One region of the Amycolatopsis sp. NPDC051061 genome, then DNA from elsewhere that is predicted to be linked to it. Evidence: riboswitches for the same ligand, from Rfam matches in the RefSeq annotation. Region 1 holds a riboswitch; the other holds the start of a gene.

The links. A riboswitch is a leader RNA that binds a small molecule or an ion and turns the genes downstream of it on or off. The one in region 1 is predicted to bind S-adenosylhomocysteine.
Region 2: another riboswitch for S-adenosylhomocysteine. It lies ahead of metH (methionine synthase); the one in region 1 lies ahead of ahcY (adenosylhomocysteinase).

What each region holds. Positions count from the first base shown of each region.
Region 1 is NZ_JBFBBZ010000068.1:6,965-21,150, reverse strand. Features, by position in the region: gene AB0N03_RS47130 (DNA polymerase IV) at 1-690, shown strand, start outside; gene AB0N03_RS47125 (TetR/AcrR family transcriptional regulator) at 687-1,346, opposite strand; gene AB0N03_RS47120 (diiron oxygenase) at 1,433-2,323, shown strand; gene AB0N03_RS47115 (hypothetical protein) at 2,454-2,624, shown strand; gene AB0N03_RS47110 (GNAT family N-acetyltransferase) at 2,629-3,111, shown strand; S-adenosyl-L-homocysteine riboswitch at 3,143-3,219, shown strand; gene ahcY (adenosylhomocysteinase) at 3,316-4,776, shown strand; gene AB0N03_RS47100 (hypothetical protein) at 4,898-5,053, shown strand; gene AB0N03_RS47095 (cation transporter) at 5,084-5,728, opposite strand; gene AB0N03_RS47090 (metalloregulator ArsR/SmtB family transcription factor) at 5,725-6,042, opposite strand; gene AB0N03_RS47085 (hypothetical protein) at 6,287-6,496, opposite strand; gene AB0N03_RS47080 (Ku protein) at 6,857-7,738, opposite strand; gene AB0N03_RS47075 (styrene monooxygenase/indole monooxygenase family protein) at 7,813-9,039, opposite strand; gene AB0N03_RS47070 (ATP/GTP-binding protein) at 9,059-9,685, opposite strand; gene AB0N03_RS47065 (DUF742 domain-containing protein) at 9,660-10,052, opposite strand; gene AB0N03_RS47060 (roadblock/LC7 domain-containing protein) at 10,121-10,558, opposite strand; gene AB0N03_RS47055 (ATP-binding protein) at 10,555-11,799, opposite strand; gene AB0N03_RS47050 (TetR/AcrR family transcriptional regulator) at 12,147-12,803, shown strand; gene AB0N03_RS47045 (ABC transporter ATP-binding protein) at 12,797-14,186, shown strand, end outside.
Region 2 is NZ_JBFBBZ010000087.1:373-14,558, forward strand. Features, by position in the region: gene AB0N03_RS50080 (cellulose binding domain-containing protein) at 1-2,417, opposite strand, end outside; gene AB0N03_RS50085 (sugar porter family MFS transporter) at 2,781-4,166, shown strand; gene AB0N03_RS50090 (GNAT family N-acetyltransferase) at 4,261-5,466, shown strand; gene AB0N03_RS50095 (TIGR03619 family F420-dependent LLM class oxidoreductase) at 5,475-6,335, opposite strand; S-adenosyl-L-homocysteine riboswitch at 6,639-6,717, shown strand; gene metH (methionine synthase) at 6,732-10,385, shown strand; gene AB0N03_RS50105 (FAD-dependent monooxygenase) at 10,367-11,524, opposite strand; gene AB0N03_RS50110 (hypothetical protein) at 11,725-13,605, shown strand; gene AB0N03_RS50115 (hypothetical protein) at 13,674-14,186, opposite strand, start outside.

The sequences.
Region 1 (14,186 bases):
ACCGACGACCCGGAGGCGCTGGCGGCGTCGATCAAGGAGGCCGTGGCGCGCGAAACCGGGCTGTCGTGCGCGGTCGGGATCGGCGACAACAAGCTGCGGGCCAAGCTCGCCACCGGGTTCGGCAAGCCGGGCGGGATCTTCCGGCTGACACGGGAGAACTGGTGGGACGTCATGGCCGCGCGCCCGACCGACGCGCTGTGGGGCATCGGCGGCAAGACGGCGAAGAAGCTCGCCGAGCTGGGCATCGCCACGGTCCTCGACCTGGCCGGCGCCGACCCGGCGGAGCTCGCCGCGCGGTTCGGCCCGAAGACCGGCCCGTGGCTGCGCCTGCTCGGCGGCGGCATCAGCGACGCGGAGGTGAGCGCGACGCCGTACGTGGCCCGCTCCCGCAGCCGCGAGACGACGTTCCAGCGCGACCTCACGGACCCGGCGGAGATGGCGGCGGAGGTGTCGGCCCTGGCGAAGCGCGTGGGACAGGACGTCCTCGACGAAGGCCGGCCGGCCGCCCGGGTCGCGGTGAAGGTGCGGTTCGTGCCGTTCCTGACCCACACGCACAGCGTCACCCTGCCCGAGCCGACGTCGGAAGCCGACGAGATCGACCGCGCGGCGCAGGAGGTGCTGGGGATGTTCGAGCTGACCCGCGCGGTGCGCCTGCTCGGCGTGCGGGCGGAGTTCCCGCGGGAGGACTAGAGCCCGTCCGGCAGCGGCAACGGCCGGTCCGGGTCCAGTTCGACCCCGCCCGCCCGGAGCGTGTGGTCCAGCATCGCCCAGATCGTGCCGCTCAGCTGGCCGGTCAGCTGCCCGAGGCTCAGCGTGCCCGGGTGGTCGAGCCAGCGGGTCGTCGCCGATTCGACGTAGCCGACCAGGCCGAACGCGATCGTGTCCGCCGGGGCCGGGTCCAGGCCGAACGCCGTCAGGTAGCCGGTGAACAGGCGGCTGAGGTGACGGGCGATCGTGCCGCGGACGTCCGTGCGGCCCTCCGGCGTGCCCGGCAGCGTGCGGACGAGGTACCGGTGCAGCTGGGCGTGCTCGGTCAGCCAGCGCAGGTGGGTCGAGATCGCCGCCGCGATCATCTCGTTCGGCGAGCCCGATGGGTGCCAGAGCGGGTGCAGCTCGGCCGTCACCAGCTCGGCCGCGCGCTCGGCGATCGCTCGCTGGAGGTCGGCCGCGCCGTCGAAGTGCTTGTACAGGCGGGTCCTCGCGACGCCGGCGCGCTCGGCGATCTGCTCGGTCGAGACGTCCGGGCCGTGCTCGGCGATCGCTTCCAGGGCCGCGTCGACGAACTCCGCGCGTCGCCGCTCCTGCTGGCCCGCCCAGCGCGCCGCCCGCCCGTCGACCTTGGTCACGGCGAAAGCCTACTCACGGCCCCCGAGCGGGTGTACGCTCCCGAAGTATCTAGTACAGCGTGTACCCCCTACTTTCGGAGGCCGCCATGGGCGTCGAGGCCCAGGACCGGGACGTGACCGCGGCTCGCCTGCTCAAGAGCTCCGCGAAGAACTCCTACGACCCGTACGTCGACATCGACTGGAGCGCGCCGCTCGCCGAAGGCAAGGCGTACATGCCGCTGGAGCGCGTCTCTCTCTACGGCACCGACCTCTGGGCAAAGCTGACGCCGGCGCAGCGGATCGAGCTGTCCAAGCACGAGATCGCCAGCATCATGAGCGTCGGCCTCTGGTTCGAGATCGTCCTGATGCAACTGCTCGCGCGATACGTCTTCGACCTCGACGCGCGCACCGAGCACGCGCAGTACGCCATGACCGAGATCGGCGACGAAACCCGGCACTCGGTGATGTTCGCCCGCACCGCCGACCGCCTCGGCGTGCCGCGCTACGGCGTCCCGAAGGTCGTGCACCGCGCCGCGAAGGTGTTCGGCGCGACCGCCGCCGGGCCGTCGATGTTCGCCAGCGTGCTGGTCGCCGAGGAGACCACCGACCGGCTGCAGCGGTCGATGATGGACGACGACGGCATCCAGCCGCTGATCCGCTCGGTCAACCGCATCCACGTCGTCGAGGAGGCCCGGCACGTCCGGTTCGCCAAGGAGGAGGTGCTGCGGGAGACGCCGAAGCTGTCGAAGGCGGCGCTGCAGCGGCACCGGCTGCGGACCGCGCTCGTCGCGTTCGGCGTGATCGACAGCATGGTCGACCCGCGGGTCTACCGCAGCGTCGGGATCGACGCACGCGAAGGCCGGGCCGCGGCGCTCGCGAACCCGCACTTCCACGAGACGCGCCGTTGGATGGCCGGGAAGATCGTGCCGTTCCTGCGCGAAGCGGGCCTGATCGGCGGCCGGTCCGAGGGCATTTGGCGGCGCGCGCACCTGATTTGAGCAGGCCGGGCAAATTTGCCTTCCCGGTAGAGCCCGGACTGCGCCAGGATTCCCCGGTGACCAAGGGTTTCTCGCAGGAATTTCCGCTCCCGCCCGCACCCGGGCAGCAGACGAGCCGCCGGTGCCGCCGGTGCCGCAGCCCGTACCGCGCCGCCCGCTGACCGGCCGGCCCGTCGTCGTCGGCCTCATCGGCGTGTTCGTCGGCGCGTTCCTGGTCGGCGTGCCGTGGCTGGTGCTGAGCCTGTTCGGCGACGCGCCGAGCGGCTGGCCGGGATCGTCGACGAGGCGTGGGCGACACTGAGCAAGTGATCACCATCCGCGGCGCCCGCGCCGACGACGAAGCCGTGCTGGCGAAGCTCGACGAGCGCACCTGGACCACGACGATGTCCCCCGCTCCCCCGCCCCCGCCCGGCACCCCGTTCTTCGACGACGGGACCCACCCCGAGGACGTCCTCGTCGCCGAGCACGACGGCGTGGTCGCCGGCTACGTCCGCCTCGGCGCGGGGTTCGCCATCCCCGCCCACGACCACGTACGGGTGATCGGCGGCCTCGCCGTCGACCCGGACCGGCGCCGGCTCGGCATCGCCGGGCAGCTCGTCCACGCCGCGGTGGCCGAGGCGCGGCGCCGCGGCGCGCGCAAGGTGACGTTGCGCGTGCTGGGTCACAACACCGCCGCCCGGCGGGTCTACGAAGGCTGCGGATTCGTCGTGGAAGGCGTGCTGCGCGCGGAATTCCACGTCGACGGCACGGACGTCGACGACGTCCTCATGGCGCGCTCGCTCGCTTGACAGCTTCCCGGCGGCTTTGCCATCCTGGTTCCGGGCCGAGAGGCGCTGCGACGGAACTCTTTCCGCCACGCTCGGCCCGGACCACGACTCCAAGGGCGCCTCCCGCGAGGGAGGTGCCTTTTTTGATGTCCGCTGTGATGTGCCTGGGGACTTTCCGTCCTGCCTCCCGAGCGGTCCGCAACGAGCTCCGGAGTGCACCGAAGAATGAGTGACAAACTGCAGACCCGCAACGGTCTCGACTTCGCCGTCGCCGACCTGTCCCTGGCCGCGGCCGGCCGCACCCAGCTGCGGCTGGCCGAGCACGAGATGCCCGGCCTGATGGCGATCCGCCGCGAGTACGCCGCCGCGCAGCCGCTGAAGGGCGCCCGCATCGCCGGGTCGCTGCACATGACCATCCAGACCGCCGTGCTCATCGAGACGCTCGTCGCGCTCGGTGCCGAGGTGCGCTGGGTGTCCTGCAACATCTTCTCCACCCAGGACGAGGCCGCCGCCGCGGTCGTCGTCGGCCTCGAGGGCACCGTCGACGCCCCAGCCGGTACGCCGGTGTTCGCGTGGAAGGGCGAGACGCTCGAAGAGTACTGGTGGTGCACCGACCGGCTCTTCGCCTTCGCCGGCGGCCGGGCGCCGAACATGATCCTCGACGACGGCGGCGACGCCACCCTGCTCGTCCACAAGGGAGTCGAGTTCGAAGCCGCGGGCGCGGTGCCGCAGCCGTCCGAAGAGGACCCCGAGGAGTACCGGATCGTCCTCGGCACCCTGCGCGCGAGCCTGGCCGCCGACGGCGACCGCTTCACCCGCATGGCCAAGGAGATCCGCGGCGTCACCGAGGAGACGACCAACGGCGTCAAGCGGCTCTACAAGCTCGCCAAGGACGGCGAGCTGCTCTTCCCCGCCATGAACGTCAACGACTCCGTGACGAAGTCCAAGTTCGACAACAAGTACGGCATCCGACACTCCCTTGTGGACGGATTGAACCGCGCCACCGACGTGATGATCGGGGGCAAGCGCGTCCTCGTCTGCGGCTACGGCGACGTCGGCAAGGGCGCGGTCGAGGCGTTGCGCGGCCAGGGTGCCCGGGTCTCGGTCACCGAGATCGACCCGATCTGCGCGCTGCAGGCGGCGATGGACGGGCTTGACGTGGTGGAGCTCGAGGACGTCGTCGAGACGGCCGACATCTTCATCACCACCACCGGCAACTTCGGCATCATCTCGGCGGAGCAGATGAGCCGGATGAAGCACAACGCGATCGTCGCGAACGTCGGGCACTTCGACAACGAGATCGACATCGCCGGGCTGGTGAAGCTGCCGGGCATCGTGAAGAACGAGATCAAGCCGCAGGTGCACGAGTGGACGTTCCCGGACGGCCACGCGATCATCGTGCTTTCCGAGGGCCGCCTGATGAACCTCGGCAACGCGACCGGGCACCCGTCGTTCGTGATGTCGAACTCGTTCACCAACCAGGCCATCGCGCAGATCGAGCTGTTCGCCAAGCCCGGCGAGTACGCCACCGACGTCCACCGGCTGCCGAAGCACCTCGACGAAAAGGTGGCCCGGCTGCACCTCGACGCGCTCGGTGTGAAACTCACCAAGCTCTCGAAGGCCCAGGCGGACTACATCGGCGTCGACGTCGAGGGTCCGTACAAGCTCGACCACTACCGGTACTGATCCGAAGTTGCTCCATTTGCCGCAGTTTGGTTTATCCGGAAACTGGCCATCCTCCCGTCGAGAGCGCATCCGCCCGGACGGCACGGAGCCGGGCCGGGTCTCGTGCGAAGGAGTGTGTCAAGTGATCGTCCTCGGTGTGATTCTTCTGGTCATCGGGTTCATCGTCGGTATCCCGGTGCTTTACACCATCGGCATCATCCTCGCGGTGGCCGGCGTGGCACTGGCCATCCTGGGCGGCACCGGCCGCCGGATCGGTGGGCGTGCGCACTGGTACTGATCGAACAGTCGCGAACGGCCTGGCACGGCGTCAGCAGCAATGCTCGCCGCGCCAGGCCGTTCGGCCTTCTTTCACCGCCACGACGGCGATGGCGATGGCCACGAGCGGATCGGCCCACCACCAGCCCCAGAGGGTGTTGAGCAGCAATCCCGCCAGCAGGACCGCGGAAAGGTAAGAGCAGAGCAAAGTCTGCCGCGAATCCGCGACCGCGCTGGCGGAACCCAGCTCCCGTCCCGTTCGCCGTTGCGCGGCGGACAGGGCGGGCATCACGACAAGCGAAACCGCCGCGAGGACGACCCCGGTGAGCGAGCTTTCCGGTGCCGCCGCGGTGAAGAACGTCCGCACGGACTCCGCCGTCACGTAGGCGGCCAGCGTGAAGAACGACAGCGCGATCAGGCGCAGCGTCCGCCGTTCGCGGGCTTCCGGGTCACGGCCCGAGAACTGCCAGGCGACCGCGACCGCCGAAGCGACCTCGATCACCGAATCCAGGCCGAAGCCGACCAGTGCGCCCGATGAGGCCGCGGTTCCGGCTGTCAGCGCCACGGCGGCTTCGACGACGTTGTAGGTGATGGTCGCCGCCACGAGCAGCCGGACCCGCCGCACGAGCACCGCCCGGCGGTCCGGGCCGACAGTGACCGGCGCGCAGCAGCCGTCGGAGCACTCCGCGCTCGTCATGCCGGCTCGCATTCTTCCCGCGGTTCGACCGCCAGCACGACCTGGACGAGCTCGCGCAGCGCGCGGGCCAGGTGCGCGTCGGCGATCTCGTACCGCACCTGACGGCCTTCGTAGCCCGCCGCGACGAGCCCGCAGCCCCGCAGGCACGCAAGGTGGTTCGAGACGTTCGAGCGGCTCAGCCCGAGTTCACCGGCGAGCCGCCCGGGATAGGCGGGCCCGTCGAGCAGCGCGGTCAGGATCCGGCAGCGGGTCGGGTCGGCGAGGGCGCGCCCGATCCGGGCCAGCGCCGACTCCCGCGTCTCACAGGTCACCATGCGGTGAACTGTACATCAGTGGCTGACCTATCCACACGGGACACCGCGGAAATTAAAGGGTCCTCCGGCTCCGAGGGGGAGGGAGAGCCGAAGGACCCCGTTAGTGTTAGCACATCGCCAAGCCCGTGTACACAGCTGCATACACGATCGTGTTACGCGCTTGACGCGATCCTGACGCCACGAAGGCCTCCCCGGCCGGCGGTGAAGCCGATCGAGAAGGCCTTCGCGGATCCTGGCGGGAGGCTCAGGAAGCTTGGCGCAGCAGCGGTTTCCCCGGTGCGGCGGCACAGCCGCACCCGCTGCCGAGGGCCTGGCAGTCGACGATCAGGCCGTGCCGGACGCGGTCACCGTCCTCACAGGCCGGATCGGTGCACTCGGCGAACCCGCCGTCCGGGTGCACCACGAGGGTGCCGTGGCAGTGATCGATTCCCGTGTCACAGGAAGCGCACTCCATGACCGGCCCGCCTTTCCGCGTTCGTGCCCGGTGTGCTCGCACTCCTTGCTACCACCGGGAAGCACGCGGACGTGGTAGGGGCCGGCGGCGTGTCGGCCCGGCCACCCGGCCGGGCTCAGGCACGCTCGGGCCGACGTCAGGAAAGGGTCGTTCACGACGCCGCCAACCCCCGCCAAACGTCGCGAATGACTCATTCGAGACCTCCGGCGCCCCCAATGACTCATTCGCGACACCCGACCCCCGCGCGCGGCCGTGACCTTGCCGGAGCCCTGACTGCCGACGTCATGAAAGGGTCGTTCATGTCGTCCGACGACAGGAAAGGGTCGTTCATGTCATCCAAGTAGCCCAGGACCGTCGAGATCAGGCTGACTTCGGTGCCCGCTTCCGCGCCGCCGGCTTCTTCTTCGCAGCGGGCGGCGGCTCCTCGTCCTCATCGGACTCCTCCGAAGTGGACTTCGCCCCGCGAGACTTCTTCGCCGCGTCCACACTGGCCTGCAGCGCCGCCATCAGGTCGACCACGTCGGCCTTCGCGGTGACCGCCGCCGGCTTGGTCGTCTCCTCCCCCGCCACCTTGGCCTCGATCATCTCCTCGAGGGCCTCGCGGTAGTGGTCGTGGTACTTCTCCGGCTCGAACACCGGCTCGGCCAGGGAGTCGATCAGCGACCCGGCCATGGTGAGCTCCTGCGGCCGGACCTGCGGCGGGTCGTCGCGCAGGAAGGGGAAGTCGGGTTCGCGGACCTCGTCCGGCCACAGCATCGTCGTCATCACCAGCACGTCGGCGTGCACCCGCAGCACCGCCATGCTCTCCCGCTGCCGCACGGCGACCTTGGCGATGGCCACCTGGCTCGACTTGTGCAGCGCGTCCCGCAGGACGATGTACGGCTTCACCGCGCTCTTCTGCGGCTCCAGGTAGTACGTCCGGTCGTACTGGATCGGGTCGATCGACTCGAGCGGCACGAACTCCAGGACGTCGATCGTGCGCTGCGAAGACAGCGGCAGGTCGGCCATCTCGGTGTCGGTGATCACGACCATCTCGCCGTCGGGCAGCTCGTAGCCCTTGGCGATCTCGGCGTAGGGCACCTCGGCGCCGTCGATCGTGCAGAACCGCTTGTACTGGATGCGGCCGCCGTCGGCCTCGTGCACCTGGCGGAGCGAGACGTTCTTGTTCTCGGTGGCCGCGTACAGCTGGATCGGGATGGACACCAGCCCGAACGACACCGAGCCCTTCCACATCGCCCGCATGCCACGCACCTCCGGAGTCGCCTTCACGCTACGTGACAACCGTAGCCCGAATCGTCCCCCGGCGACAGTCTGATCTAGACCTCTGCCAGGTACTTCTCCCACAGCACGGGGTCCATGAACCAGTTCTGGAAGTCCGTCGGATCGGTGAACCCGTTCGCGAACCGCCGCGCCACCGCGGGGTTCTGGCCGGCCACCCCGAGGATCTGGAGCACGTGCGGGGGCGGCGGCATGAGCAGCGCGTTGGTCCATTCGGTGACGTGCCGGGCGTACTCCCAGTAGCGCTCGAACGTCGCGTCCATCCAGCCCGCGTCGAACGGCCGGTCGCCGTGCTCGACGATCGCGTCCAGGTAGGTGGCCGCGCAGTGGCTCGCGTTGTTGGAGCCCTGCCCGGTGATCGGGTCGTTCGCCACGACGACGTCGGCCATGCCCAGCACGATCGCCCCGCCGGGCAGCGTGCCGACCGGGTTGCGGACCACCGGTGTGTAGCCGCCGGCCAGCGTCGCCTTCGCGTCGGTCAGCTCGGCGTCGCGGCTGCGCTCGTACTCCCACGGCACGAACTGCCGCATCAGGTCCAAGATCCGCGAGAAGTGCTCGGCCGGCCCCGGGCGGTCGTCGAAGCAGTCCAGCGGCCCGCCGGGCACGCCTTCGAAGAAGAGGATGTCGCAGTTCCCGGTGAGCGTGTACGCCGGGATCATGAACAGCTCCCCGACCCCGGGGACGATGTTGAACCGCACCGCCATCTTGTCCGGGTGCTCCGGGCGCGGGCGCACGCCGTGGGCGTAGGCCAGCGACAGCGCGCGCATCGGTTTCGTGTACGGCGACCGCTCCGGGATCCGGTCGAACAGCTGGACCAGCTCGCCCTTGCCGGCCGAGATGATCACCAGGTCGTACAGCCGGGCCAGCGCGTCCAGCTCGGACGTCATCACGCCGTGGATGACGAGCTTGCCGCCGCGGTCCTCGAACAGCTCGAGCCAGCCGGCCATCTTCACCCGCTGGTCGACCGACTGCGCGATGTGGTCCAGCTCGGCGAACCAGTCGAGCGCGCGCCCGCCGTCCGGCGCGGCCACGGACACGCCGAGGCCTTCGACGTTCACGGTGTCGACTTCCCACTGGTCGATGCCGAGGTCCCGCTCGTGCTGCAGCGCGTCGTGGAACATGCACTGCGTCGACATCACGCGCCCGTTCCGGATCTCCTCCGGCGTCCGCGCGGACATCACCGTGACGTCGTAGTCCTTCGCCAGCAGCCCGAGGGCCAGCTGCAGCCCGGACTGCCCGGCGCCCACGATCAGGACCTTGCGCATGAAGCTCTTCTCTCCTCGTTCAGGCGTGCGGGACGCTGCCGGCGAGCTCGCGGCCCGCCGGGCCGGAGAGCACGGCCAGCGACAGCGTGTGGCCGACCAGCTCGGTCAGGGTGGCGATCGTCGAGGCGCGGTCGCGGGCGTCGCAGGTGACCAGCGGGACGCTCGGGTCGAGCGCGAGCGCGTCGCGCACCTCCTCGAGGTCGTGCACCGGCATGCCCTCGAACTGGTTGACCGCCACGACGAACGGCAGCTCCGAGTCGTTCTCGAAGTAGTTGATCGCCGCGAACGACTCGTCGATCCGGCTGGTGTCGACCAGCACGACCGCGCCGAGCGCGCCGCGGCTCAGGTCGTCCCAGAGGAACCAGAACCGCGCCTGGCCGGGCGTGCCGAACAGGTACAGCAGCAGGTCCGGGCGCAGCGTGATGCGGCCGAAGTCCATCGCGACGGTCGTGGTCGACTTGCCGCCGGGCGGGATGTCGTCGACGCCTTCGCCGGCCTCGGTCATCCACGCCTCGTTGCTCATCGGCGGCACCTCGGAGACCGCCCCGACGAAGGTGGTCTTGCCGACACCGAAGCCCCCGGCGACGACGATCTTCGCGGAGATCGTCAGCAGATCGCCCTCAGGCGGGGAGCCGCTTGAGCCCATCAAGGATCCTCTCGAGCACGTTGGTGTCGTGGTGGTAGGCGTGCGCCGTGGGGTGGACGAATACCGCGCCCTGGGACGCGAGGTCGCCGATCAGCACCCGCACCACGCCCAGCGGCAGGTCCAGCCCGACCGACAGCTCGGCGATCGAGCAGCGCGCCCGGGCACGTTCGTAGAGCGAGCGCGACTCGGGCATGAGCGTGCCGCTCAGCGCCGGGTCGTACTGCGGGACCGAGACCAGCGTCTCCACCAGCAGCTGGTGGCGGGTGCTGGTGCGGCCGCCGGTGAGCGCGTACGCGCGGATCCGGCGGCTGCGCCGCGGCAAGGCGGTGTCCTTGTCGGACACGGAGATCACATCCTCGTGCTGCATTCCGGGGCTTCGCCCCGGGCCGGGGGCTCCGCCACCCGGACCCCCGGAAGAGTCGTGGGGCACGCCGATCACACCCGGGGCCGGCGCGCGGTGAGCACCTGGCGCAGTTCGGCGCGCACCTCGGGGGTGAGCGCGTGGCCGGCGTTGGTGATGAACTGGGTCATCTCGTAGGCGACCACCTTCATGTCCGCCTCGCCCGAGGTCAGCACCGCGAGCCCGGCACCGGAGCCGATGCCCATGAAGAGGAAGTAGCCGTGGGTCAGCCGGATGATGATCTGCTCGCAGGCGCCCTTCCCGAACAGTGCCGCGCTGTTGCCGGCCAGCGAGAGCAGGCCGCTGGCGATCGCCGCGAGCTGTTCGGCCTCGGCTTCACCGACCGAGTCGGACGCGGTGAGGGGGAAGCCGTCCACGCTCATGATCAGCGCGTGGCTGACCCCGTGGACCTTCCGCACGAAGTCGTCGAGCAGCCAGGCGAAGTTCGCCGGGGCCGGGTGGGGGGCGCTCACGAGGCGGTTCCTCCGGGCGTCTCGTCCTGCTGGGAGCGGTTCTCGGCGAGCGCGGCCCGCTCGCCGTCGGCGAACGCGCCGAGGTCGGCGAGCAGCTGGTCGTGGCCGGAGCCGGGCGAAGCCGGGGCCGGCGGGGGCGGTGGTGGTTCGGGGGCGGCCCCGCGGATGCTGCCGGGCACCCGGCGCGGCAGGCCGTTGGCCGTCATCCCGCCGGTCTGCTCCAGCGGCCGCGGGCGGGGGCTGGGCTTGCGCGGCATCTGCGTGACCGGCTCTTCGCGGGGGAAAGCCCCCGGGCGGCGGCGCGGGAGGCCGCCGACCGCGGCGGGCTCGCCCCCCGATGCCTTGACCGGCTCGACGGTGACGGTCCGGGTGCCGGACCACGCGTGTTCGGCGAGCTCGGTGACGATGCCGGTGGGCAGCAGCACGGTGGCCACCGTGCCGTGCGGGCTGCGCCGGTCCAGGCGCACGGTGACGTCGTGGCGGGCGGCGAGCCGGGAGACCACCGCGAGGCCCATGTGGCGCGCCGCGGCGTCGTCGAGGTCGCCGCCGGCGGCGAGCCGCGCGTTGAGGCCGTCGACGCGGTCGGCCGGGATGCCGATGCCCTCGTCCTCGATCCGGACGAGCACGCTGCCCTGCTCGGTCAGGTGCGCGCTGATGTTCACCGGCGAACTCGGCGACGACTGGTTGGCGGCGTTGTCGAACAGCTCCGCCAGCACCCGGCCCAGGTCCTCCGCGGCGAAGCCGACAACGCCGAGGTTCACGACCCGGCCGATGGTGATCCGGGCGTAGTGGTCGATCGAAGACATCGCCGCGCGCATGACGTCGAGCACCGAGGTGGCGCGGGCGGCGTCGTCGGCGGTCTCCTGACCGGCCAGGACGCGCAGGTTCTCGGCGTTGCGCCGCAGCCGCGTCGCGAGGTGGTCGAGCTGGTAGAGCTCGGCGAGGCGGTGGTGGTCCTCCTCCCCCGCCTCCAGCTCTTCGAGCCGGGCGAGGAGCTGGTCCAGCAGGTTGAGGTCACGCAGGGCGACGCTGGCGCAGATCTCCGCCAGCACGGCGTCGTCCGCCGTCGCCTCCGGCACCGCCACGGGCTCCAGCGGCGGCAGCGCGGCGATCGCCGGTCCGGCCGCGGGCGCGTACCCAGGGTGCTTCGGCGGCGCGGTGAGGAACTGCGCGGCGGCGACCCGCGAGCGGTCCAGCAGGACGCGTGATCGATCCAGGAGTTCCCGGGCCCGGCTGGCCATGTGGTCCCACTTCTTCCTTGCTCAAGTTCGGACGCGGTACGACGTGCCGACCCCCGGCGGCGACGACCGACATGCAAGCAGAAAGCCTCGTGACGTGTCCACAACCCGTCCCCGCGCGACCGCGCCGAGTGAGCACGAATTCGGAGCGTCGCGCCTGGTGAGCGCAGTGGATTAGGCCGTTCGGCTCAATTTTGCAAATTGCGTGGCGCAACAGAGCGCACACGGGCGCCGATACCGCAGGCCACACGGGCCCGCACGGCGAAATCCGGGCCGTGTCCGGTTCGCCCTAATTTTGCGTGGCCCGCACTTTTTTGCGGACCACGCAAGTTTTTCGCTACACTCCGTTCATGCCGCCGGAGGAGCCACCGAAGCTGACGCTGCGGGAACGCAAGAAGCGCGAGGCCCGCCGCGCCCTCGCGCAGGCCGCGTTGCGGCTCTCGCTGGACCGCGGGCTGGAGAACGTGCGGGTCGAGGACATCGCCACCGAGGTCGGTGTCTCGCCCCGCACATTCAACAACTACTTCTCCAGCAAGGAGCAGGCGGTCTGCTCGATGGTCGTCGACCGCCACGAGGGGATGCGCGAAGCCCTGCTCGCCCGGCCGGAGGGCGAGCCGCTCTGGGAGTCCGTGAAGCAGGCGGTGATCGAGCAATATTCGCGTGAGGGCGAGCCGGATCGCGCGTATGTTGCGCGTATCCGGGAGCTGATGGGCCAGCTCATGCTGCGCGGCGAGTTCCTCAACGCCCACGCGGCGGTCGAACGCGTCCTCGCCGAGACCATCGCGAAGCGGGCGGGCGGGGCGGACCACCTCCTGTGCCGGCTGATGGCCTCCACGGTGGAAAGCGCCGTCCGCGTCGCCTTCGTCAACTGGTTCATGACCGAAGGCGAGCCGTTCCTCCCGACCCTGGAACGGCTGCTGGACGAGCTGGCCACCGGGATGCCCACCCTGACCGGCGGCACCGCACCGAACACCACCACCACATCACTGGGGGAACCGTTGTGCTAGTCAAGCTCCTGCGCAGTCACCTGCGCCCGTACAGAACCACGTTGTGGGTGATCGTCGCGCTGCAGCTCGTGCAGACGATCGCCATGCTCTACCTGCCGACGCTCAACGCCGACATCGTCGACAACGGGCTGATCAAGGGCGACATGGCCTACATCCTGCGCGTCGGCGTCGTGATGCTCGCCGTGACGCTGGCCCAGATCGCCGGCTCGATCGGCGCGGTGTACTACGGCGCCCGCACCGCGATGGCGGTCGGCCGCGACATCCGCTCCGGCGTCTTCCACCGGGTGCAGGACTTCTCGGCCCGCGAGGTCGGCCACTTCGGCACGCCGTCGCTGATCACTCGCACCACCAACGACGTCCAGCAGATCCAGATGCTGGTCGTGATGACGCTGACGCTGATGGTGTCGGCACCGATCATGTGCGTCGGCGGGATCATCCTCGCGCTGAACCTCGACGTGCCGCTTTCCTCGCTGCTGCTGGTGATCGTGCCGGTGCTCGCCGTCGCGGTCGGGACGATCATCACCAAGATGCGCCCGGCGTTCCGGCTGATGCAGGAACGGATCGACAAGATCAACCAGGTGCTGCGCGAGCAGATCATGGGCATCCGCGTCATCCGCGCGTTCGTCCGCGACAAGCACGAACGCGAGCGCTTCGACGCCGCGAACGACCAGCTGCTCACGGTGTCGCTGCGGGTCGGGCGGCTGATGGCGCTGATGTTCCCGATCGTCATGCTGGTGATGAACGCCTCCAGCGTGGCCGTGCTGTGGTTCGGCGGCCAGCGCATCGACTCCGGCAGCATGCAGATCGGCGCGCTGACGGCGTTCCTGTCCTACCTGCTGCAGATCCTGATGTCGGTCATGATGGCCACGTTCATGTTCATGATGGTGCCGCGCGCGGAGGTCAGCGCCGAGCGGATCAGCGAGGTGCTCGACACCGAGTCGAGCGTCCGGCTGCCGGAGTCGCCGATCACGCCCGGCGAGCTGCACGGGCACCTGGAGCTCGCCGGCGTCGAGTTCCGCTACCCCGGCGCGGAAAAGCCGGTGCTGCAGGACATCTCGCTGATCGGGCGGCCGGGTGAGACGACCGCGGTGATCGGGTCGACGGGTACCGGGAAGACCACGCTGCTCAACCTGATCCCGCGGCTGATGGACGCGACCCGCGGCACGGTGAAGGTCGACGGCGTCGACGTGCGCGACCTCGACCCGGCGGTGCTCGCCCGCGCGGTCGGGCTGGTGCCGCAGAAGCCGTACCTGTTCGCCGGGACGGTGGCGAGCAACCTGCGGTACGGCAACCCGGACGCGACCGACGAAGAGCTGTGGCGCGCGCTGGAAGTGGCGCAGGGCAAGGACTTCGTCGAAGCGATGCCCGAAGGCCTGGAAGCGC
Region 2 (14,186 bases), on a different contig from region 1:
TGGTTCGTGACCGTGTAGGCCGCGGTGCACGACGAAGACGGCACCGGAGTGGTCGTGGTCGTCGGGGGAGAAGTGGTGGTGGTCGTCGTGGGCGGCGGCTGGTCACCGCCGGACTCGCCCACGATCACGCCCCGCCCGTTCGTGCCCACGTACACCCGCCCGTACACCCGCGGATCCCCGCTCAGCGCCGCCCCGATGTTGCCGTACTGGTGCCGGTCGTCGTTGATCCGCGTCCACGACGCACCGGCGTCGTCCGACCGGAAGATCCCGCGCACCCCACCGATCTTCGCGATGGCGTATAACGCCGCATACGTCCGCCCGGGAGCGGCCTTGCCGAACCCGATGTTGTCGGCTTCGGTGACCCCGCTCAGCTTCGTGAAGGACGCTCCGGAGTCGGTCGAGTGCCACAGACCGTACGTCGTGCCGGAGCCGCCGGCCAGCCAGACGTCACCGGTCACGCCCGTCATCGCCTTGAAGTGCACCGAGGTGCTGGGGAGGCCGGTGGCCGTGGTCGCGGTGAACGTCGCGCCGCCGTCGGTGCTGACGTAGAACCGGCCCGCCGCGAACCCGTAGAACCGCTTCGGATCCACGCGGTCGGCCTCGACCACCGCGCCCGCCGGGATGCCGGCCGACGCCGTCCACGACGAGCCGAAGCCCACCGAGTAGCTGACCGCGGTGCCATCCGGGCTCCACACGAAGCGGCTGCCGTCGGTGGCCGCGGCCACCGTCCCGCCGCTCGCGCCGCCGCCCGGTTCGGCGCCCTGGAACCAGTTCTTGCCCCCGTCGGTGGAGAAGGCGATCCGGTTGTCGTTCGGCCGGGCGGTCCGGTCGAGCGTGCCCGTGCGGACGATCGTCGCCGGGTTCAGCTCGGCGTAGTCGAGGCTGGTCGTCGTCGTGAACACCGGCGAGGTGAACATGGTCGGCGGGACGGCGTCGAGGCTGTCGTGCCGGAACCCGCCGATGTCGCCGAGCCCGGTGATCAGCGGCGCACCCGACGGCGGGCTGATCAGGTCCAGCACCGCGGTCTCTTCGAGGCCGCCGACGACCGGCTTGAGCGTGATCTTTCCGCCGCTGTCCCACTTCGTCAGGTCGGAGGTGCCGTAGATGGTCGCGCCGGTGCCGTAGAGCAGGTGGTTCGAGTCGAACGGGTCGATCTCCACCGACTCGGTCATCCAGCCGAGCTTGGGCGAGGGCACCGGCGGAGCGGCCTGGACGCCGAACGTCAGCCACGGCACCGAGGAGATGTCCTGGGTGTAGCGCAGCGATCGGTCGGGGTAGCTCGTGAAGTCCCAGATCCGGGTCCAGGTGGCGCCGCCGTCGGTGCTGCGGAAGAAGATGACGTCCGGCCACCACGACACCTGCGTCGCGACCATCAGCGTGTTCGGGTGCTGCCGGTCGATCGTCAAGCCGCTGAAGCCGAAGTAGTCGTCGGTGCTGTCGGAGGCGATCGGGCTGATCCGCGTCCACACGCCGGTCTTCGTGGCGTACTTCCAGACGTCGCCCTTCGCGCCGTCGTACGGGCCGCCGGTGTCGCTGGTCGCGAGGTAGAGGTAGCCGCCGACCGGGTCGAGGACGCCCTTGTGCGCCAGAAACCCGGTCGGCTGCCCGGCCAGCCGGGCCCACGTCACGCCGCCGTCGGTGCTGCGGTAGACGGTGTTCGCCTTGTCCGCGACGCCGACGTAGATCGTCTGCGTCGTGCTGCCGCGGGTACCGGTCGACGGGTCGAACGTCACCCAGGTGACGCCTTCGTTGTCGCTGGAGTAGCCCGAGGGATCGCTCGGGTCGGGCGCGTAGTTGCCGGGGTTGGGGAAGGCGGTCACCTTCGCCCAGGTGACGCCGGCGTCGGTGCTGCGCCAGAGCCCGTTGCCGCTCGGGGCGCCGAGGTAGAGGACGCTGTCGCGGTTCGGGTCGATGGCGAGCCGCTCGCCCATGCCGCGGCCGGGCATGTTTCCGCCGAGCTTGAACGGCAGCGCCGAGGTCTGCCAGGTCGCGCCGCGGTCGGCCGAGCGCAGGACCGCACCGTTGTTCGGGTCCCAGCTGTTGGTGTACATCCCGGCCGCGACGTAGACGCGGTCCGGGTCCACGGCGTCCGTGGCCAGGCTGACGACGCCGTTGTGGCCCCAGTCGGTCCAGCCGACCGAGTCGAGCAGCGGGAGCCAGCGGCCGGTGGCGGAGTTCCAGCGGTACGCGCCGCCGATGTCGGTGCGGGCGTAGGCGAGGCCGGGTTCGGCCTGGTTGAAGACGATGCCGGGGACGAACCCGCCGCCGCCGATCTCCGCGTTGCGCCACGTGGTGGCGGCGGGGGCGGCGGGGGACGCCGGCGCGGCGGCGACGGTGACCGCGACGGCGGCCGGTACGACGAAGGCGAGCGTGCCCGCCAGTAGTCGTCTCAGTGAACGGGGTTGCGAGCTTCGCACGTCTGCCTCCACGATTCTGGGAGCGCTTCCAGAGGAAGGTAGACCGGCGCTCGGAACCTTGTAAAGGTCCATCGGTAGGGGCTCGGACCAGGGCAAACGGCTTCGACGATTTCGCCTGCCGCTTCTGTCCACAATGGATTTCGTGAACCCCGGACGGGGGCGAGGCGTGTCCATTGTGTACCGGTTCGCGGCCGGAAAGGAGGGTGTGGCGGATGGAGCAGTGTTGTGCGCCAACCGGTATCACATATGTGAACGTCGATCACGTTTCTGAATCGTTACCAACGACTGTCTTGCCCGGCTTTTTCCGGCGTGTGAGTGTGGTGCCGCTGGCTGGACTGGACCTACGAAAGAGGCGACCCGGCAATGACGCAGACAGCCCCGGCGCGGCATATCAGCCGAACCACCTTGTACTTCTTCGGCGCGCTCGGCGGCATCTTGTTCGGCTACGACCTCGGCGTGATCTCCGGAGTGCTCCCGTTCATCGGGAAAGCCTGGTCGCTGACCGCCTGGGACAAGGGCGTGATCACCGCCAGCCTGTCGGTCGGTGCCATCGTGGGTGCGCTGTTCTCCAGCCGCATCAACGAAGCACTCGGCAGGCGGCGCACGATCATGGTCGCCGCGGCGATCGTCATCGTGGGCACGCTCGCGGCGAGCTTCTCGCCGACGTTCGCGCTGCTCGTGATTTCGCGGCTGGTGATCGGCCTCGGCATCGGCCTTTCGTCGTCGACCGTGCCGACGTACTTGTCCGAATTGGCGCCCGCCCGGTTGCGGGGCGCGATGGGCGCGCTGAACCAGATCTTCATCGTGCTCGGCATCCTGATCGCGTTCCTGGTCAGCTACTGGCTCGGCCCGATCTCCGCGTGGCGCTGGATGTTCGCCGGCGCGATCGTGCCCGCCGTGATCCTGCTCGGCGGGCTGGCGTTCCTGCCGGAGACGCCGCGCTGGCTGCTCAAGAACGGCCAGGAGGCGGAAGCCCGGCGGGTCCTGGAGAGCGCGCACGGCAACACCGTGAACCTCGACGAGGAGATCGCGACCATCCGCGAGGTCATCCAGATGGACACCGAGAGCAAGCCGCGCTTCCGCGACCTGTTCTCCGGCTTCGTGCGGCCGATGATGATCGTCGCCGTCCTGCTCGCGGTCGGCCAGCAGTTCAGCGGGGTCAACGCGATCAACGCGTACTTCCCGACGATGCTGATCGGTCTCGGCTTCGCCACGCAGGCCGCGCTGCTGTCCGGCGTGCTGCTGGGCGTCACGAAGTTCCTGTTCACCGCGTGGGTCGTGTTCGTCGTCGACCGCTGGGGCCGCAAGCCGCTGCTGCTCGTCGGCAACGTGATCATGGTGATCACGCTGGTGGCGGCCGGGCTCGTGGTGCTGAACGTCCACGACACCGGCACGCGCGGCATCCTGATGCTGGTGATGATGGTGCTGTACCTGGTCGGCTACGAACTCGGCTGGGGCGCGGTCGTCTGGGTGATGATGGCCGAGGTGTTCCCGCTGAAGTACCGCGCGACGGGCATGGGCCTCAGCAGCGTCATCCTCTGGGCGGCGACGGGCATCGTGAGCGCGGTGTTCCCGCTCATCTCCGCCGTGGGTTCGCTCGGCATCGGCGGGTCGATGTTCCTGTTCGCCGGGATCAACGTGGTGCTGTTCGTGCTCACGAAGTGGCTCGTCCCGGAGACGAAGGGCCGCTCGCTGGAGCAGATCGAGCTCGACCTCCGGGAGCGCCAGGGGGTCGCGGCCAAGAGCTGACCCCGGGGGGTTCTCGGGCGGCGGGGCACGGATTCGTCCGTGCCCCGCCGTAATGGGTTTGCCCCGGCCGCGGCCGGGGCTGCACTGTGCCCGGATGGAGATCCGTGCCACGACCGAGCAGGACCGCGACACCTTCGCGGACACGCTGTACACCGCGTTCGCGCGTTTCCCGGAACCCGGGTCCGGGCTTCTCTCGGCGCTGGAGATGGAGCGGGGCGTGCTGGCGGTGGCGCCGGACGGGCGGCCCGTCGGCACCGCCGCCGCGTACAGCTTCGAGCTGACCCTGCCCGGGGAGATCCTCGTCCCGGTGGCCGGGGTGACCGCGGTCGGCGTCCTGCCTTCGCACCGGCGCCGGGGCGTCCTCAACGCGATGATGCGCCACCAGCTCGCCGACGTCCGGGCGCGGGGCGAGGCCCTGTCCGTGCTGCTGGCCTCGGAGGCCGGGATCTACCGCCGGTTCGGCTACGGACCGGCGACCTACACCGAGCGCCTGACGGTGTCCCGCCACCAGGCCGCGTTCGCGCCCCCGCGCGCGGGGGCAGCGGCCGCGCCCGGCTCGATCGAGGTGCTGCGGCGGGCCGGCTGCGGCGACGTCCTGGAAGACGTCTACGACCGGTACCGCCGCGCCCAGCCCGGGGCGCTGTCCCGGCCGCACCGCTGGTGGGCCGGGGGCGCGGGGCAGCCACCGGTCTCCCCGGCGCCGCGGTACGTCGCCGTCCACCGGGACGAAGACGGCGTCGCGGACGGGTACGCGAGCTACTCGGTGGAATCCGGCACGTTGACGGTCGACGAGACGATCACGGCCGACATGACCGACACTGCCGTCGCGACGGCGTTGGCCCGGTTCGCGCTCGAGCACGACCTGGTCACTCAGGTGGTGTTCAAGCACTGCCCACCCGGGCACCCGCTGCGCTGGCAGTTCGCGGACTTCCGCGCCGGCCAGGCCGGGGACGAGACCGACTGGCTGTGGGTGCGGTTGCTGGACATCCCGCGCGCGCTGACGGCACGCGGCTGGGAGGTCGACGGCGAGCTGGTCCTCGACGTCGACGACCCGTTCCTCGGCGAGCGGGGGCGTTACCTGCTGACGGTCCGGGACGGCAAGGCCGAGTGCGGCTCGACGAACCGGGAGCCCGACCTGTCGCTGGACGTGAGCGACCTGGGTTCGCTCTACCTCGGCGGCCTCGCCCCGAGCACGCTCGTGCGGGCCGGGCACATCCGCGCCCACCACCCGGCCGCGACGGCGCTCGCCGACGCGCTCTTCCGCGCCGAGCGCGCGCCGCACTGCCTGCACTGGTTCTGAGGACGGCCTCAGCGCGCGGAGGCGGTGACGAGCCCGAGCTTGCCGGCCAGCCGGCCGATCCAGGCCTCGACCTCCTCCGGTGCCCGGTCCGGTAACCCGAAGATCGTCTCGGTCACGCCGAGGGAATCCAGGTGCGCCAACCGGTCCGGGTCCGGTCGTTCGCCGAGCGCGCAGATCCGCGGCGCGCCCGGCCGGCCCTCGGCGGCCCAGATCTCCTTCAGCAGAGCCACGTGCCCGTCCAGGTCGGAGTCCGCCGGGGTCGTGATCCAGCCGTCCGTGTGGCGGGCGATCCAGCGGAACGTCTTCTCCGTCGGGCCCGCGCCGAGCAGCACCGGGATGTGCGCCTGGACCGGCTTCGGCCACGCCCAGCTCGGGCCGAACGAGACGAACTCCCCGTCGTAAGCGGCTTCTTCGGACGTCCACAGTGCATTCATCGCTTCGAGGTACTCGCGCAGCGCCGTGCGGCGGCGGTTGCCCGGGACGCCGTGGTCGGTCAGCTCGTCGACGTTCCAGCCGAAGCCGGTGCCGAGCGTGACGCGGCCGCCGGAGAGGTGGTCCAGGCTCGCGATCGTCTTGGCCAGCGTGATCGGGTCGCTCTCCACCGGCAGGGCGACCGCCGTGGACAGCCGGATCCGCGACGTCACCGCGGCCGCCGTCGCCAGCGCCACCCACGGGTCCAGCGTGCGGCTGTAGCGGTCGTCGGGCAGGGACGCGTCGCCGGTGCGCGGGTGCGGTGACTCGCGCTTGACCGGGATGTGCGTGTGCTCGGGCACGTAGAAGGTGGCGAACCCCGCGGCTTCCGCGGCGCGCGCCGCCGAGGCCGGGGTGATGCCGCGGTCGCTGGTGAACAGCACGATTCCGTAGTCCACGCGAGGAGCGTATTAGAACGTGTTTCAGTTTTCAAGGCCGCCGGCCAGTACGAAAAGTATTCACGGCGAACGCGGAGAGTAACATTGCGGCGCGCTCGAACGATGATCGAGGCGACCCCGGCTGCGCAGGCGGGGAGCAGAGCGCCGGCGCGCGACGCGTCAGGGTGGACAGGCCCGGGAATGACACGAGGCGGAGGCAGGGGTGGACCCAGCAATCCATTGTGGACTCACGGTGTCCCAGTCAGTGGACGCACCGGCGGGACGGGTTGGCGTGCGTATGCCCGTTTCCAGTACCGTGGACCACAGGTCGAGAGGCGCTGCAACGGACCGCCGGGTCCGCCACGCTCGACCGGGATCCACCGATCAAGGGCGCCTCCCGGATGAGGGAGGCTGCCGGTGAACCCGATCACCCCGCGAGAAACCCCCAGCGAACCCGAAGCCACCGCGCGCCTGCGCGAGCTGCTCGGGCAGCGGGTGGCGGTGCTCGACGGCGCCTGGGGCACCATGCTGCAGGGCGCCGGGCTGACCCCGGCCGACTACCGCGGCGACCGCTTCGGCGAGCACACCCACGACGTCACCGGCGACCCCGACCTGCTCAACCTCACCCGCCCGGACGTCATCCTCGACGTGCACCGCCAGTACCTCGCGGCCGGCGCGGACATCACCACGACGAACACCTTCACCGCCACCAGCATCGGCCAGGCCGACTACGGGCTGCAGGACCACGTCCACGAGATGAACGTCCGCGGCGCGCAGCTGGCCCGCCAGGCCGCCGACGAGCTGGGCGGAAAGTTCGTCGCGGGCTCGATCGGCCCGCTGAACGTCACGCTCAGCCTCTCGCCCAAGGTCGACGACCCGGCGTACCGCGCGGTGACGTTCGAGCAGGTCAAGGCCGCGTACGCGGAGCAGATCGCCGCGCTCGCCGAAGGCGGCGTCGACCTGCTGATGATCGAGACGATCTTCGACACGCTCAACTGCAAGGCCGCCATCGCCGCCGCCCGCGACGTCGCGCCGCACCTGCCGCTGTGGATCTCCGTCACCATCGTCGACCTGAGCGGCCGGACGCTCTCGGGCCAGACCGTCGAGGCGTTCTGGAGCTCGATCGAGCACGCGAAGCCGCTGGTCGTCGGCGTCAACTGCTCGCTCGGCGCCGAGGAGATGCGCCCGCACGTCGAGGAGCTGTCGCGGATCGCCGGCACCTACGTCGCCTGCCACCCGAACGCCGGCCTGCCCAACGCCTTCGGCGGCTACGACCAGACACCGGAGGAGACCGCCGGGCTGATCGGCGGGTTCGCCCGCGACGGCCTGGTCAACCTGGTCGGCGGCTGCTGCGGCACGAGCCCGGCGCACATCGCGAAGATCGCCGCCGCGGCGAAGGGCGTCACGCCTCGCGAGGTGCCCGAGCCGCGCACGCACACGCGGTTCAGCGGGCTCGAGCCGTTCGGCATCGGCGCCGACACCGGCTTCGTGATGATCGGCGAGCGCACCAACGTCACCGGCTCCAAGCGGTTCCGGCGGCTCATCGAGTCCGACGACCACCAGGGCGCGGTCGACGTCGCGCTGGAGCAGGTCCGCGGCGGGGCCAACCTGCTCGACGTCAACATGGACGCCGACCTGCTCGAGTCCGAGGAGGCGATGACGACGTTCCTCAACCTCATCGCCACCGAGCCCGAGGTGGCCCGGATCCCGGTGATGGTCGACAGCTCCAAGTGGAGCGTGCTCGAAGCCGGCCTGCGCTGCCTGCAGGGCAAGGGCGTCGTCAACTCGATCAGCCTCAAGGAGGGCGAGGAGCCGTTCCTCGCCCAGGCCCGCGTCATCCGCAACTACGGCGCCGGCGTCGTCGTGATGGCTTTCGACGAGCAGGGCCAGGCCGACACCGCCGACCGCAAGGTGGACATCTGCGGCCGCGCGTACGACCTGCTCACGCAGAAGGCCGGGTTCGCGGGTGAGGACATCATCTTCGACCCGAACGTCCTCGCCGTCGCCACCGGTATCGCCGAGCACAACGGCTACGCGAAGGCCTTCATCGACGCGCTGCCGCGGATCAAGGAGCGCTGCCCGGGTGCCCGCACCAGCGGCGGCATCTCGAACCTGTCGTTCTCCTTCCGCGGCAACGACATCGTCCGCGAAGCGATGCATTCCGCGTTCCTCTACTACGCCGTGGCCGCCGGGCTCGACATGGGCATCGTCAACGCCGGCCAGCTCGCCGTCTACCAGGACATCCCCGCGGACCTGCTGGAACTGGTCGAGGACGTGCTCTTCGACCGCCGTGAGGACGCCACCGACCGGCTCGTGAGCTTCGCCGAGAACGTCAAGGGCAGCGGCACCAAGCGCGTCGTCGACCTGTCCTGGCGCGAAGGCACCGTGGAGGAGCGGCTCTCGCACGCGCTCGTCCACGGCATCGTCGACTTCATCGAGGAAGACACCGAAGAGGCGCGCCAGGTCAAGGCCCGGCCCCTCGAGGTGATCGAAGGTCCGCTGATGGACGGCATGAAGATCGTCGGCGACCTGTTCGGCTCCGGCAAGATGTTCCTGCCGCAGGTGGTCAAGAGCGCCCGCGTGATGAAGCGCTCGGTCGCCTACCTCGAGCCGTTCATGGAGGCCGAGAAGGAGGAAGCCCGGCTGGCCGGCCGCGCGGAGGTGTCGAACGGGCAGGGCAAGGTCGTGCTCGCCACGGTCAAGGGCGACGTCCACGACATCGGCAAGAACATCGTCGGCGTGGTGCTCGGCTGCAACAACTACGAGGTGATCGACCTCGGGGTGATGGTGCCGGCCGCGAAGATCCTCGACGTCGCCGTCACCGAAGGCGCCGACGCCGTCGGGCTGTCCGGGCTGATCACGCCGTCGCTGGACGAGATGGTCAACGTGGCCACCGAGATGCAGCGGCGCGGGCTGAAGATGCCGCTGCTGATCGGCGGCGCGACGACGTCCCGCCAGCACACCGCCGTGCGCATCGCGCCCGCGTACGACAACGCGACCGTGCACGTCCTCGACGCGTCGCGGGTGGTCGGCGTCGTGTCCGATCTGCTCGACCCGGACCGCTCGATCGTGCTGGCCGAGCAGAACCGCGCCGACCAGGAAGTGCTGCGCGAGCAGCATGCGAACAAGCAGCGCCGTCCGATGCTCACCCTGGAGCAGGCCCGCGCGAACCCGGAGAAGGTGTCGTTCGCCGACCTGCCGACGCCGGTGTTCACCGGCGTCCGCGTCGAAGAGCCGAGCATCGCCGCGCTGCGCGAGATGGTCGACTGGCAGTTCCTGTTCCTGGCCTGGGAGCTCAAGGGCAAGTACCCGGCGATCCTGGAGCAGCCGGTCGCGCGCGAGCTGTTCGACGACGCGAACACGCTGCTGGACGAGATCATCGCGGACGGCAGCTTCACCGCGAAGGGCGCGTACGCGTACTGGCCGGCCCACTCGGAGGGTGACGACATCCGCCTCGACGGCGAGTTCTCGCACGTCCGGTTCCCGATGCTGCGGCAGCAGACGTCGAAGCCGATGGACCGGGCGAACCGCTGTCTCGCCGACTACGTCGCCCCCGAAGGCGACCACCTCGGTGGCTTCGCGGTCGCCATCCACGGCGCCGAACAGCTCGCTGCCCGCTACGAGGCCGAACAGGACGACTACCGCGCGATCATGGTCAAGGCGCTGGCCGACCGGCTCGCCGAAGCCTTCGCCGAGTACATCCACCTGAAGGCCCGCCGTGACTGGTTCGAGCCGGACGCCGAGCCGAAGCTGGCGGATCTGCACGCGGAGCGCTTCCGCGGCATCCGCCCGGCACTGGGCTATCCGGCCAGCCCGGACCACAGCCAGAAGCGCGAGCTGTTCGAACTCCTGGAAGCCGACGAGCTGGGCATGGCCCTGACCGAGTCGTTCGCCATGACGCCGGCGGCGAGCGTGTCCGGGCTGATCTTCGCCCACCCGGAATCGAAGTACTTCACCGTCGGCAGGCTCGGCCGCGACCAGATCGAGGACTACGCGCGCCGCAAGGGCGTCGAGCGGGCCGAGGTCGAGCAGTGGCTGCGGCCCAACCTGGCCTACGAGCCCGAGGCGTAGTCCTTCAGCTCGATGTCGGTGGCGAAGTCGTCGGTCATCTTGAGCATCATGCGGAGCAGGAAGCGGGACTTGAACGTCCAGTCCCGCAGCTTGATCCGCAGCCGGGACGGCGGCGCGAGGAACGGGCCCGCGCTGGCGCGCTGCGAGACCTTCGCGTAGGTGCGGAGCTGCTCTTCGTAGCGGGCGAAGGCGACGCGGTGGTCGCCGTTCGCCTTGAGGAGCTCGCCGGCGAGCACGTACGCGCCGACGATCGCCAGGCCGGTGCCGAAGCCGCCGAGGGTGTTGCCGTAGGCGGCGTCGCCGAGCAGGACTACGCGGCCGCGCGAGTAGTGGTCGATCGTGACGCGGGCGAGCGAGTCGAGGTAGAACTCGCGGGCCTGCGGCAGCTTCTCGATCAGCTCGGGTACCCGCCAGCCGGCGTCGCCGTAGGCGGCGGCCACCAGCTTCCGCTGGGTGCCGGTGTCGGTGCGGTCGTAGTCCAGCTCCGGCGAGGAGAAGACGAAGAACGCCGACGCCTTCGGCCCGCCGACCGCGGCCATCCGGCCCGGCTCGTTGTACATCACGGCCTCACCGTCGGCTACCTGCCGGCCCAGCTCGGCCAGGGCGTAGTAGTGGCCGAGGAAGTGGACGTAGTCGCCTTCCGGGCCGAAGGCCAGCCGCCGGACGTTCGAGTGGATGCCGTCGGCGCCGACGACGAGGTCGAACCGGCGCGGGGCGGCGTTGTCGAAGGTGACGTCGACGCCGTCGGCCGTCTCGGTCAGCGAGGTGATGGTGTCGCCGAAGAGGTACTCGCAGTGCGGGGCGGTGCGTTCGTACAGGAGGTCGGCCAGGTCGCCGCGGCGGATCTCGATCTCGCCGCCGGTGAACTCGCCGGGGATCACCGCCTGGGGCCGTCCGTCGGCGTCGACGATCGTCTGGTCGGTGCCGCCGGTCTGGTGGGCCAGGACGTCGTCGAGGATGCCCATCCGCTCCAGCACGGTCCGGTGGGTGGCGCCCTTGAAGTCGACGGCCTGGCCGCCCGGGCGCACCGACGGGGCCCGTTCGACGACGGTGACGGTGCAGCCGTAGCGGGACAGCCAGAGGGCGAGGGCGGGGCCGGCGATGCTGGCGCCGGAGATCAGGACGCTGAGGTTCTTCATGCCGCAGAGCTTCGCCGGGCGGGCTTACCGATCCCTGGCGAAGCGCTGACGGCCGCCGTCAGCGACGGTCGCGAACGGACCGCGCGCGGACCGTGACGGCGGAAAATTCCCGGCCGTGACCAGGGCTTTCCCGCCGGTTTTCCCACGTTGACCCCGGCCGGTCGCGCGGGCACCATTTCCCGGGGGGAGAGGGGGCGGCGATGCTGGACAGCGAGACGCGACCGGCCACTGCGCTCGGCGAGCTGCTGTGCAACGGGGAGCGCGCACTCGAGGCCGACGGCGACCTGCGCGCCGGCCGGGAGTGGTTCGACCGGGCGTACCGGGCCGCGGAGGCCGAGTGCGACGGGGCGGGGATGGCGCGCGCCGCGCTGGGCATGGGCGGGTTGTGGGTGCACGAACACCGGAGCGCGCCGGCGGCGGCGTTGCTGCAGGCGCGGCTGCGCAGCGCGCGGACCGCCGTCGACCCGGGGTCGTCGCTGGCCCTGCGGCTCAAGGCCCGGCTCGCGGGCGAGGCCGACTACGTGGCGGGGGAGAGCAACGAGATCCTCGCCGTGCTCGAAGAGGCCAAGCGCGCGGGCGACCCGGTCGCCTGGGTCGAGGCCGCGAGCCTGGCCCACCACTGCCTGCTCGGGCCCGACCACGGCGGCCAGCGCCGCGCGCTCGCGCAGGAGCTGATCACCGAGGGCTTCCGCACCGGGCGGCGCAGCGACCTGCTGATGGGCCTGCTTTGGCGCACGGTCGACCTCTTCCTCGACGGCGACCCGCACGCGCAGCGCGGGCTCGCCGACCTGCGGGGCCTGCTGGCCGAACGCGATCACCTCGCGGTCGGGTTCGTGCTCGACGCGATCGACGTCATGCTCAGCATCCGCGCCGGCCGGTTCGCCGAGGCCGAGGCGCGCGCGGCGGCTTGCGCGTTGCGCGGCGAGCAGGCCGGGGACGCCGACGCGATCGGCTGGTACACCGCGCAGCTCGGCGCCATCCGGTGGTTCCAGGGCCGCGTCGGCGAGCTGCTGTCGGTGCTGCGGGAGACGGTGCATTCGCCGACGCTCAGCGCGGTGGACAACGCGTTCGTCGCCGGGCTGGCCGTCGCCGCCGCTTCGGCCGGGGACGAGCGCGAGGCGGCCGGCGCGCTGGCCCGGCTGCGCGGGCGCGACCTCGCGTTGCTGCCGCGGTCGAGCAGCTGGCTCGTGTCGATGTACGGGATCGTCGAGTCGGCCTACCTGCTCTCGGACGTCGAATCCGCGCTCGCCGCGTACGCACTGCTCACGCCGTTCGCCCGGCTGCCGATGATGGGCAGCCTCGCCGTCGCGTGCTTCGGCTCGGCGCAGCACGCGCTGGGCGTGGCGATGCTGACCGCGGGCGAGACCGAGCGCGCCATCGAGCACTTCCGGGCGGCGGTGCGCGACAACCTCGCGCTGGCCCACTGGCCGGCCGCGGCGCTGTCCCGCGCCCGGCTCGCGCAGGCGCTCGGACCCGGCTCGGCCGAAGCCGGGCGTGAACTGGCCGCGGCCACGCGCGAGGCCGAGCAGCTCGGGATGGTGCTGCCCGGCTTCGCGGTCCGCGTCGCGGACCGGCGGGTCACGTGCCGGCGTCAGGGCAGCCACTGGCACTTCGCCCTGGACGGGCGGTCCGCCGTGGTCGAGCACAGCGTCGGCATGGGCTACCTGGCGACGCTGCTGGACAACCCGGGCCACGAGCTGACCGCGGTCGAGCTGGCGCACGGGGTGGTGGCCGAGGCGACGTCCCCGCAGCCGATGCTCGACCAGGCGGCGACCGCGCACTACCGGCGCTGGCTCGCGAACCTCGAGGCCGAGCTCGACGAGCACGAGGCCAACCACGACGCCGGCCGCGCGGAGAAGGTGCGCACCGAACGCGACTGGCTGCTGGGCGAGCTGTCGGCCGCCGCGGGGCTGGCGGGCCGGGTCCGCGAGTTCGCAGGCGCGGAGGAGAAGGCGCGGATCGCGGTGGGCAAGGCGATCCGCCGCGCGCTGACCCGCATCGCGGCGGCGGACGCGGTGATCGGCGACGTCCTGCGCGACGGCGTGCACACCGGCACCCGCTGCTCCTACGACCCCGGCTGAACTGACATGAACGACTCTTTCATGTCATCTGGCGACATGAAAGAGTCGTTCATGACGTTCGCCGGGGCCTACTCGACCGCGCCGTTCTGGGTCAGCAGCGTCTGGTACCAGGCGTCGTACGGGTGGTTCGTCGCCGGGTAGTTCGCCAGGGGCGTCGTCGCGTCGCCCGCCGAGTCGAAGTCCCAGCCGCGGACCAGCTTGCCCGACTGGCGGGCCGAGGTGATGAACGCCGACTCCGTCGCGGGCGCCCCGTAGAACAGCGCGCCCTGCTGGAGCTCCGCGCTGTCGCCCTGCTGGAACTCGTCGAACGCGACCTGCCGGTAGCGGATCCGGTCGCCGGTGACGCTCGCGGTGTCCACGCGCAGGGTGTTCGACGGCGTCGGGCCGTCGGCGCCGGTCCACACCCGCGCCCGCCGGGTGCCGTTGGCGGCGGTGTCCTTGGCGAACCGCGCGTCGGACGTCTTGGCGTTGCCGGTCCACGAGACCGTCGTGGCCGAAAGAGCGCCGTTCCAGCTCCAGTTCTGGCTGCCGCTCTGGCTCTGGTGGATCTCCCGCAGGTGCGTCGCGTCGGTGAAGGCGAC